One region of the Paenibacillus sp. FSL R5-0517 genome, then DNA from elsewhere that is predicted to be linked to it. Evidence: riboswitches for the same ligand, from Rfam matches in the RefSeq annotation. Region 1 holds a riboswitch; each other region holds the start of a gene.
What was found. A riboswitch is a leader RNA that binds a small molecule or an ion and turns the genes downstream of it on or off. The one in region 1 is predicted to bind cobalamin.

Region 1 (3,158 bases):
AATTCCTCTTCATTCTGGTTCCTCCAGTTAAGCAGTATTTTTCTTGGGATCAAGCACATCTCGCAGACTGTCTCCCAGTAAATTAAAAATAATGACGGTGCTGAATATCGCCAGACCTGGATAAACCAACAGCCATGGTGCAGTCTGCAGATATCTTCTGCCTTCATTTAACATGGCCCCCCACTCGGGGTTCGGTGGCTGCGCGCCAAGCCCAAGAAAGGACAACCCCGAGATGGACAGCATCATGCCTCCCACATCCATCATCGCCATGACGATGATTGGAGACATCATATTGGGCAGGATCGTCCTGCCGATGATCTGTATTTTACGTGCTCCGCTGAAAGCAGCGGCAGCGACATACTCCTTTTGCTGAAGGGAAATCACCAGGCTTCTGGCCATCCTTGCATACTTCGCCCACCAGACAACCGACAGTGCCAGAACCGTATTGAACAATCCCGGCCCAAGCATCCCCACCACAGCGATCGCAAAAATAAGCCCCGGAAATGCCATTAATGTATCAGACAGGCGCATGAGCACCATATCCGTCACCCCCCGAGCGAAACCGGCGATGACTCCAATCGTTACACCTAACACAAACACGATGCCAATCATCATAAAGGTGAGCAGCAGCGAGGTACGTGCACCGTACAGAAGACGAGATAATACACAGCGGCCCAGTTGATCGGTTCCAAGAGGATACTCGGCGCTGGATGGCTGCAACACTTTGGCAAAGTTCGTTGCAAGTGGGTCGTGTGGTGCAAGCAGCGGTGCAACCATGGCAAGAATAATCCAGAAGGCGGTCAGAGACAGCAGGAAGGTGAACCAGCGATTCTGCAGTAATACCAGTCTGAAGGCTCTCATCTATATATCCACATCCAGTCGGATTCGGGGATCACGAAGATGAGTCCATATATCAACCAGCAGATTCAGGGCGACATATATGATCGCCATCCAGATGACATATCCCTGAATCAGCGGATAATCCCTTGTGAAAATCGCATCTACAGCCATCTGTCCAACACCCGGCCACACAAATAAACTTTCCACAATCGCTGCACCACCTAACAAAGCACCTGTTGTCATACCCATAAGGGTAACGATCGGCAGCAGGGCATTGGGAAGAATATGACGAAAAATAATGATCGATTCCTTCACACCTCTGGATCTGGCTCCGATCACATAGTTCTGGCTTGTCTCCTCAAGCAGGATCGCACGAATCTGTCTGCTGTACTGGGCAACAAGTGGAATCGCGAGTGTACATGCAGGTAGAATCAGGCTGTACCATCCGGAATTGCCCATCACCGGCAGCAGCTTCAGCTGTACGCCGAAGACCAACATGAGCAACATACCCAACCAGAAGCTGGGCATCGATAATCCGGCAAAAGAGAACAGACGAATGACGTGATCAAGCCATTGGTTACGATAGACAGCCGACAGCATCCCCAATGGAAAGGAAACCAGTATAACCAGAAACATGGCGCTTCCTGTTAGCCAAAGCGTTGCCGGGAGCCGTGCCATCAGCACGTCCAGCACTGGACGATTGTATTTATATGATGTACCGAAGTCCCCAGTCATCACCTGTCCCAACCAAGTCCCGTACCGATAGAGAAAGGGCTCGTCCAATCCAAGCTCCGACCTCACCTGCCTGACCAGCTCATCAGATGGCGTTACCCCTGTAGACATAAGCATAAGTCTGGCTGGATCTCCAGGAGACAGGTAGGTTAGCAGGAACGTCAGGAACGTGATGCCGAACAATACGACTACCAGTTGCATTAATCGTTTAATGATATATCTGCTCACGTGTTCAAACGTCCTTCCCCAAAACTTTATGTATATGCCATGATGTTCTCCGTCCATAGCAAAAAAGGCGTCCCTCTCCGTGTTACTGGATGAGGACGCCTTAAATAAACAGATTTTCAGAAAAAATCATGCTCTCTAAACACCTTCCTATCTCCCGTAGGGTACTACTGTGTTTGTTAAACCTGGCAGGTCTCCTGGCTCCAGAATCATCGTCACTTGCAGCTCCTTCCCGGTCTAAACCAGTGGATTATCGCTACCTAACTCCTCTGTTACAGTGGCGGGACCGCGCCGGTATTACACCGGACTTCCCTATTAAGCTTTCACCCTGACGGGCAAAGCACCAAGTTCCACATATTCAATTACACTTCTGTATCAGTATAGCGGGACAACGTTTAATGATCAAAACTTTTCTTTCAAATTTGAAACACTAGGTGCGTCTAATCGCGAATTCTCGACCCCTTCGGAGATACGCCCGTCACACGCTTAAACATCTTGGAAAACAATAATGGGTCCGTATAACCGACAGAATGGGCCACTTCACTGACCGACAGCCCTGGATTCTGAAGAAGTTCGGCAGCACGATTCATACGGTACTCCAGAAAAAATGACTGTAGCGACATGCCATATCGCTCTTTGAATAATCCCGATAGATATGTGCGATCCAGCCCCACGGCTTGGGCAATATCCAGTATGGAGGTTCGCTGACTGTACCTGTTCTCCATAAATTGCACCGCCTGCCGGATGTATGTTTCTTTGTTTGAAAGGAGCTGCCCGACCTCTTCCTTCACAGGTGAAGAAGAGATTAATTCTGCCATCAAGCGGTACAAGAGACTCTGGTTCAACACATCACCTTCCGGTCGCGTGGAAGCTTGGACCATCTCCGTATACAACTGTTCCATCGTAATCGTATCATGGACATCATATATCGGGCGCTCCGGGCTCAGTTGGGCACGTTGCATGAATGCTTTGGCTTGTACCCCTTTGAAGCCGAACCACGAATACGTCCAGGGCTCCTTGGGATCTGCCTCATAATGAATAAGCGTATCCGGGAAAATGATAAAACCCTGTCCCTCGCTAAGCTTGTATTCCTGGTCCCCCATGTACACGATGCCCCGTCCTTCATGGATGTAATGCACAATATAGGAATCACGTACACCCGGTCCCCAATAATGGGCGGGTTCACACGCCTCCCACCCGAAGAACAACAAGACAAGTTCCATCTGTGTCCAGTCCGTGGCTACCACATTCATCTCTATTTTTCTCATTTTATGCCCTCCCTCCTTGTTTCCTTCCGAGGCTCACCATCTGTATGTCTAATTAAATTATAACAGCTAAAGGACATACATATTAGTTGAAAA
Region 2 (3,158 bases), 1.4 Mb from region 1:
ACCGAGCGTAAACGGATCGGCCAGCGGATTACGCAGCACACCCTGGAAGCCCGCACCCGCAATAGCCAGTGAAGCCCCCACGAGCACAGCAAGCAGTACACGCGGAAAACGCACTTTCCAGATAATCTGTTCGGCTGCCTTATTCCAATCCGGTGTAATCCAGTCGCCCACCCAGGGAATTTTGTGAATCAGGATGCCGGCAATATCCCGAATTGGCAAAGCTACTGAACCAATGCCCGTGCAGATGAGCACGGTAAGCACCAGCAGCACCATGCCCGTCGTTCCGAACAGGATCAGCTTTTTACTCATTGGAACAAGTCAGGATAGATCGCTTTGGCTACTTCTTTCAACCCTTGAGTTACCCGTGGACCCGGACGGCTCAGCAGGTTGGCATCCAGGCCAATAACCGCGTCATTTTTCACAGCCGTAATTTGATCCCAGCCGCTGCGCGCCTTGATGATCTGATCCAGTGTTTTGGAGTTTTCATCAATTACATCGTTGGCATACAAGATTACATCGGGGTTAGAGGCAATCACGTTTTCTTCATTGATTTGGTACCAGCCTTCTTCGTTTGAAGCGATATTGGTTCCTCCGGCTACAGTGATCAGTTCGTCCATGAACTCACCTTTACCTACCGACCAACCTGGGGAGAATTCAACGTATACTTTTTTCTTCTCTTCCGGTTTAACGGCCTTCACCGCTTCGGTTACATCCGTCACGTCCTGTTTCATCTGAGTGATGATTTCTTGTGCTTTTTCCTGATGATCGGTAATTTTACCGAAGGTTTCGATATTGTTCATCACATCGTCAATGGATTTAGGATCCGTTTTGAAAATGGTAATACCGAGTTCGCGCAGCTTCTTCACGGCATCCTCACTCATCGAGATACCTGTAAAGACAATGTCGGCTTCAGATGCAATGATGGACTCTTCGTTGGGCTTGGTGATGCCACCCATTTTCGCTTTGGTTGTTGCTGCTTCCGGATAATCATCATAGTCGGATACACCAACGATCTGTTCATCCAATCCAAGGGCAAACAGGGACTCTGTCTCAGCTGGTGACACGGATACAATTTTGGCTGGCGCCTTTTCAAAAGTAAACGATTCACCCGTTGCATCCGTAACGGTCAGTGGATATTGCGTTTTGAGGTCCGTCTGCGCCTGGCCTTGGGACTGCTCCTGTGCCGGTTGCTGCGAAGTTCCTGTGCCCTCGTTCGTTGTTGCATTGCCACAACCGGCCAAAGCCAGTGCGAGTGCCGCTGCACTTAGCAGGGACGCTACGCTTTTCCAATTCTTGATATTCATTCTGTTATTCTCCCCTTCTCTATCTGTACTATTTTCTTGCAACATGCTTGAACTCTTACTACCTTGCCTTGGTGTTCCTGTACAAGTAAAATCCATCAATTTACACAAGTCCACTCCGATTGCAGTACCATCTTCCGATCGCTGTTATCCCCAGACTTTTTGATTCCCTTTTCGAAAGGGAAAATCCGGGGATAAGCGTATGCTTCCGATGTAGCTTTCTTGTAGAAAGCTTTAAGCGAACACTCCGTTTCTTCAGATCGGTTCTGCACTCTTCGTTAACGTGTAAAAGTTCGGTTTATCTTACATGAACAATAAAAAATCCCTAATCCTTACGTCCAGGATCAGGGATGACGTCTCGCATATGGCGATCTGTACATGTTCAACCCAAGGTTGTCCATGCGCATAGAATTGCCCGAAACGCTGTCCTTTCCTCGAAGGAACACCGGTTTGTACGTCCAGGGCAGGTAACCTGACTTACAGGAATCATCCTGTTTTACAGTGGCGGGACCGTGCCGGATTTGCACCGGCTTCCCCATTTCACCCTTGTGTGTTTCACGACTCGTACTACTCTGCCATGAAAACAGCCTTCACACGCGGGACCCTTGGTCGCTGATATGGTATATCATTGTCATGTAATTTCTGCATGTTATATACGCATTAGCCTTCACAGCCTGCACCGTATCTGTATCCATGCTGAAGTCACACTTCTGTTGTGATTATAGGGTATATTGTACATCCTTACAACCCGATTGGCGGAAAAGTCACTCTGCTACCAAACCATTGATTCCCCTGTCGATCAAGCTGGACCTGAATCGCCTGTCCCGGTACGACATGTGTATCCCAGAACCCAAGCCCGGCAATCAGACGGGACAAGGCATATCGGATGACACCACCATGCGTAACCACAACTATGGTAGGTACCCGTCCCTCATCAACGTGCATTGAAGGCCGACCATTCAACAACATCTCTTGGAGAAATGAATCCATTCGCTCCGTAAACTTCTGCCACGATTCACCCTCGGGCGGAGTGACCTCCTGCGGCGCATCAATCCAGTTTCGGTACTCAGGGTTATCCTTGAGCTGCTCATACGTTAGCCCTTCCCACTGTCCAAAATCAATTTCCCGCAGACGCTGATCGAACTTCACCTCTCCGCCGGCATCAGGAAGAATCTGTTCCAGCGTCTGGCGGCAGCGCAGCAGATCACTGCAATATACCTCGTGCCACGAAACACCGCTCAATTGTTCATGAAGCGGAGCCAGTTCTTCTTTGGCGTCTGGCAGCAGACCGATGTCGGTATGCCCCAGGTATCTTTTTTCCACATTCCATAGCGTTGTCCCGTGACGGACCCACAGAATGTTTCGTTTCATTGAAGCCGGTTGATCCGTATGTACGTCCTTGCCTGCATTCCCCTCATTTAGGGCCATAACAGCATCCCTCCTGCCAGCCACACACCCAGCGATATTAACACACAAAGTGCAACAAAAGCCCCTGCGGACCAGAACATCAGGCGTGATGTTCGCACAATATCCTCGGCTTCCATCGGCCGTGTGGCCTCGCCCAAATAGGCACGAAACGAAGCAACTCCGTGATACACGTTATGTCCGCCAAGTCGGATGCCCAGTGCTCCAGCCACTGCTGATTCGGGAAACCCGCTATTCGGACTTGGATGCAGTCTTGCATCCCGAGCGACCATCCGTGCTGCTCCTTTGGCATCAAATTTCATGACCCAGGCACCCACGATTAACAGCATTGCGGTGAGCCGGGCGGGTATCCAGTTCGCCACATCATCCAGACGGGCCGAGGCCCAGCCAAGATGCAGATACTTGTCATTTTTATATCCGACCATGGAATCG
Region 3 (3,158 bases), 820 kb from region 1:
TGAAAAAATGGGGGGAATTCCGCTCGTGCGACCGGCACAGGGGACGGTATTCCTGGATGATCGGAATACCAGGGATGGGCTGGTATCCTGGATCTCAGACCCGCCAGACTGGGCGGTGTTAACGACGGGTATGGGATTGGATGCATTGTTTGAAATGGCTGAGGATATGGAAATTGCGGGACAGTTTTTGGATGTATTATCGGAATCCTCCATTGCAGCGAGGGGATACAAGACGGTGAATGCGCTCAAAAAGCGCAGATTAACGCCTCTGGTACGGGATGATGACGGTAGCACGGACGGGCTCATTCGAGAATTCGCCCCGCATGATCTCGCAGGGAAAAAGGTCATATTACAGCTTCATGGGGAGACAGCTCCCAAACTCGTTGCATGGTTGGAAGAACAAGGTGCAATCGTCAGACAAGTGCTCCCTTACCGCCATGTACCGCCGGAAGATGCAGAGCTGGAACAGCTGTTGCATGAAATTCTAAAGTTCGAGGTAGATGCTGTTGCGTTCACAAGTGGACCCCAGGTCAGATTTCTGACGCAATATGCGGCCTCCAAGGACAAGCTTGAGCCGTTGCTTGCCGCTTTCAGACAAGGCGTAATTCCTGCATCCGTAGGTAAAGTTACAGCAAACTCCATGCGTGAAGAAGGCATTGAGGCGCTGGTCATTCCGGAGGAAGAGAAGATGGGTGCACTCATCGTTGAACTTGGACGTTACTTTTCCGCAGGGCGTGCAGACAAGGTTGGCGGTCAGCAATAAAGGTTGAGTCGTTAACAGAAACGAACTCAATGCAAGGGTTGTTGGATGGTTATAACGAATGGGATATGCATAGGTTATTCCGGGTTCTGATCCGATTTTTGGATCAGGACTTTTTTCTGTTTTGTCTGAAAATAGAAGAATGGATAAGTATCATAAGCATGGACATTATTTCCTGCACGGTGTTATTATGAAAACAATATTGAATGAAAACAAGCAAGGTGCTCTTGCGTGCAGCAAGAGGTAACAGGGAATCGGGTGAAAGTCCCGAGCGGTCCCGCCACTGTAATGGTGAAGCCCTTTTTGATCCAAGTCACTCGGAAAGCCGGGGAAGACAGAAAAGGAAGCTGATGATCCAAAGCCAGGAGACCTACCTTGCATGTGTCACCAAACCCTTCGCGGAAAGGAGTGGTGTACGAAGAATCAGGAATTGGGCGAACAATCGGTTCGCCCGGCTGGCCCCTCCAGGCCACATAGTCACAGGACTACCCTTCGGGAGTCTGGGGCTGTGTTCTTGAGTGTACGTACATGCGTATCCCATCCGTTACAAGGATGGGATTTTTTTGTTTTTTTAGATAAATGCACATCCTTGCGATACCTACCCTGTGTCGGGAAATTGCAGGTAGAGGAATAGATTAGTTGGATCATAACGGTTGATGTAAGAGCCTTGTTCGATAGTCTGAGTAAACAGAGCTGACGAGTTGAACATGCAGTACAGCGGGGGAGAAGGTCGGCATAGCCGCCCTTCTTCACTGTTTAGATCAGTACGACAAGTGTGATGAAGGAGGAGAAATCATGCAAGATCAAGGCAAGCTGCTGATTATCGGGTTCGGCCCGGGAGCAATGGAACATATCACCAAGCGGGCACTCGAAGCACTTCAGGAGAGTGAGGTAATTATCGGATACAACACGTATGTGGATCTTATTCGCCCTCTGTTGAACGGGCAAGCGATTGTACGTACAGGCATGACCGAGGAAGTAAGCCGTGCACAAGAAGCGGTTCGACAGGCGGAGATGGGCAAAATTGTTGCCGTAATTTCTAGCGGTGACGCAGGTGTGTATGGTATGGCTGGACTGGTGTACGAGGTGCTGATGGAGCAAGGTTGGAAGCCGGATACGGGTGTTGCCGTCGAGGTTATTCCGGGCGTATCGGCCATTCAGTCCTGTGCATCACTGCTGGGTGCCCCTGTCATGCACGATGCATGTACGATCAGCCTTAGTGATCACCTTACGCCGTGGGAGACCATTATTCGCCGGGTTGAAGCCGCAGCTTCTGCTGATTTTGTCATTGCCCTGTACAATCCACGCAGTGGACGGCGCACACGCCAGATCGTGGAGACACAGGAAATGATCCTGCGTTATCGTGACCCACAGACCCCCGTAGGTCTAGTGAAAAGTGCATACCGTGAGCGTCAGGACGTTGTCATGACCACACTGGAGGATATGCTGAATCATGATATCGGCATGCTGACGACCGTGATTATCGGCAACTCCTCGACCATGATGTACGAAGGACTCATGGTCACCCCCCGCGGGTATCAGCGGAAATATACGCTGAACACCGCGGAACAGTCGCTCAGACCTCATGAGCGACTACGCACGGAAGCCGAGCCATGGTCGCTCGGCGCAAGGGAAGCCCGCGCTGCCGCCTCCGGCGAGGCAGCGGGCGAGAGCGCGGCCAGCGCTGCATCGGCCGCGCAGCCACAGGCGGAGCCAGCCCTGCGCGGCGCAAGCGCCGGAGCGGGCACGGCTCCGCAAGGGCAGCCGCCCACTGGGGCAGCTGCCATTATGCCTGCGGCAAGCTCGGCGAGCGGCGCTGGCACCGCCGTGCTTGCCGGCGAGCGACCTGCGCCCGTTGCGGCAGAGGCCGCTCCGGGCCGAGTCGCAGAAGCGCCACGCGTCAGCGCAGCTGCGCTGGCCGCCGAGGCGCTGACACGGCTCGCGGCAGGCGGCGCGCTCGCGGGCGAATCGGCGAGCCGCTGGCTGAATGCAGCAGCGCCGAGCCGAGAAGCAAGTTCACCCCAGGCTGCGACCGCAACGGCGGTACGCACCGCGCCCGAGCCTGGGCGTAAGGCGCCGCTGTTCGAAGTCGGCGTGTCGCCCGGCGTGGGCAACAAAAAATTCACCGCAGCCCAGATGGCGCTGCTGGCGCAGTGTGCAAGTGAAGACGGCGAACTGGAGTACACGCCGGAGCACCAGATTATTCTGAGAGTGCCGACATTTGAACCGGACTCGCTGGTTGAAGAGCTGCGTGCAGCGAATTTTATCGTTGTACCGATTGGTGATGTCATCAAGGTGAAGGCCTGTGACTTCTGCAATATGGAGAAGGACGATGCTGTCCCGATGGCTAACCATTTGCAGGCCGTGATTGGCGGACTGGGTGCACCCAAAGAAACGA

Region 2: linked by a shared signal. The riboswitch ahead of MKX40_RS07270 (ABC transporter substrate-binding protein) and the one ahead of nikB (nickel ABC transporter permease) in region 1 are both predicted to bind cobalamin.
Region 3: linked by a shared signal. The riboswitch ahead of cobJ (precorrin-3B C(17)-methyltransferase) and the one ahead of nikB (nickel ABC transporter permease) in region 1 are both predicted to bind cobalamin.

What each region holds. Positions count from the first base shown of each region.
Region 1 is NZ_CP150235.1:278,521-281,678, reverse strand. It holds gene MKX40_RS01275 (ABC transporter substrate-binding protein) at 1-13, opposite strand, end outside; gene nikC (nickel transporter permease) at 28-861, opposite strand; gene nikB (nickel ABC transporter permease) at 862-1,800, opposite strand; cobalamin riboswitch at 1,967-2,160, opposite strand; gene MKX40_RS01260 (AraC family ligand binding domain-containing protein) at 2,238-3,065, opposite strand.
Region 2 is NZ_CP150235.1:1,653,217-1,656,374, reverse strand. It holds gene MKX40_RS07275 (iron chelate uptake ABC transporter family permease subunit) at 1-309, opposite strand, end outside; gene MKX40_RS07270 (ABC transporter substrate-binding protein) at 306-1,304, opposite strand; cobalamin riboswitch at 1,746-1,891, opposite strand; gene MKX40_RS07265 (histidine phosphatase family protein) at 2,043-2,729, opposite strand; gene cbiB (adenosylcobinamide-phosphate synthase CbiB) at 2,720-3,158, opposite strand, start outside.
Region 3 is NZ_CP150235.1:6,377,945-6,381,102, reverse strand. It holds gene MKX40_RS28470 (uroporphyrinogen-III synthase) at 1-763, shown strand, start outside; cobalamin riboswitch at 963-1,153, shown strand; gene cobJ (precorrin-3B C(17)-methyltransferase) at 1,556-3,158, shown strand, end outside.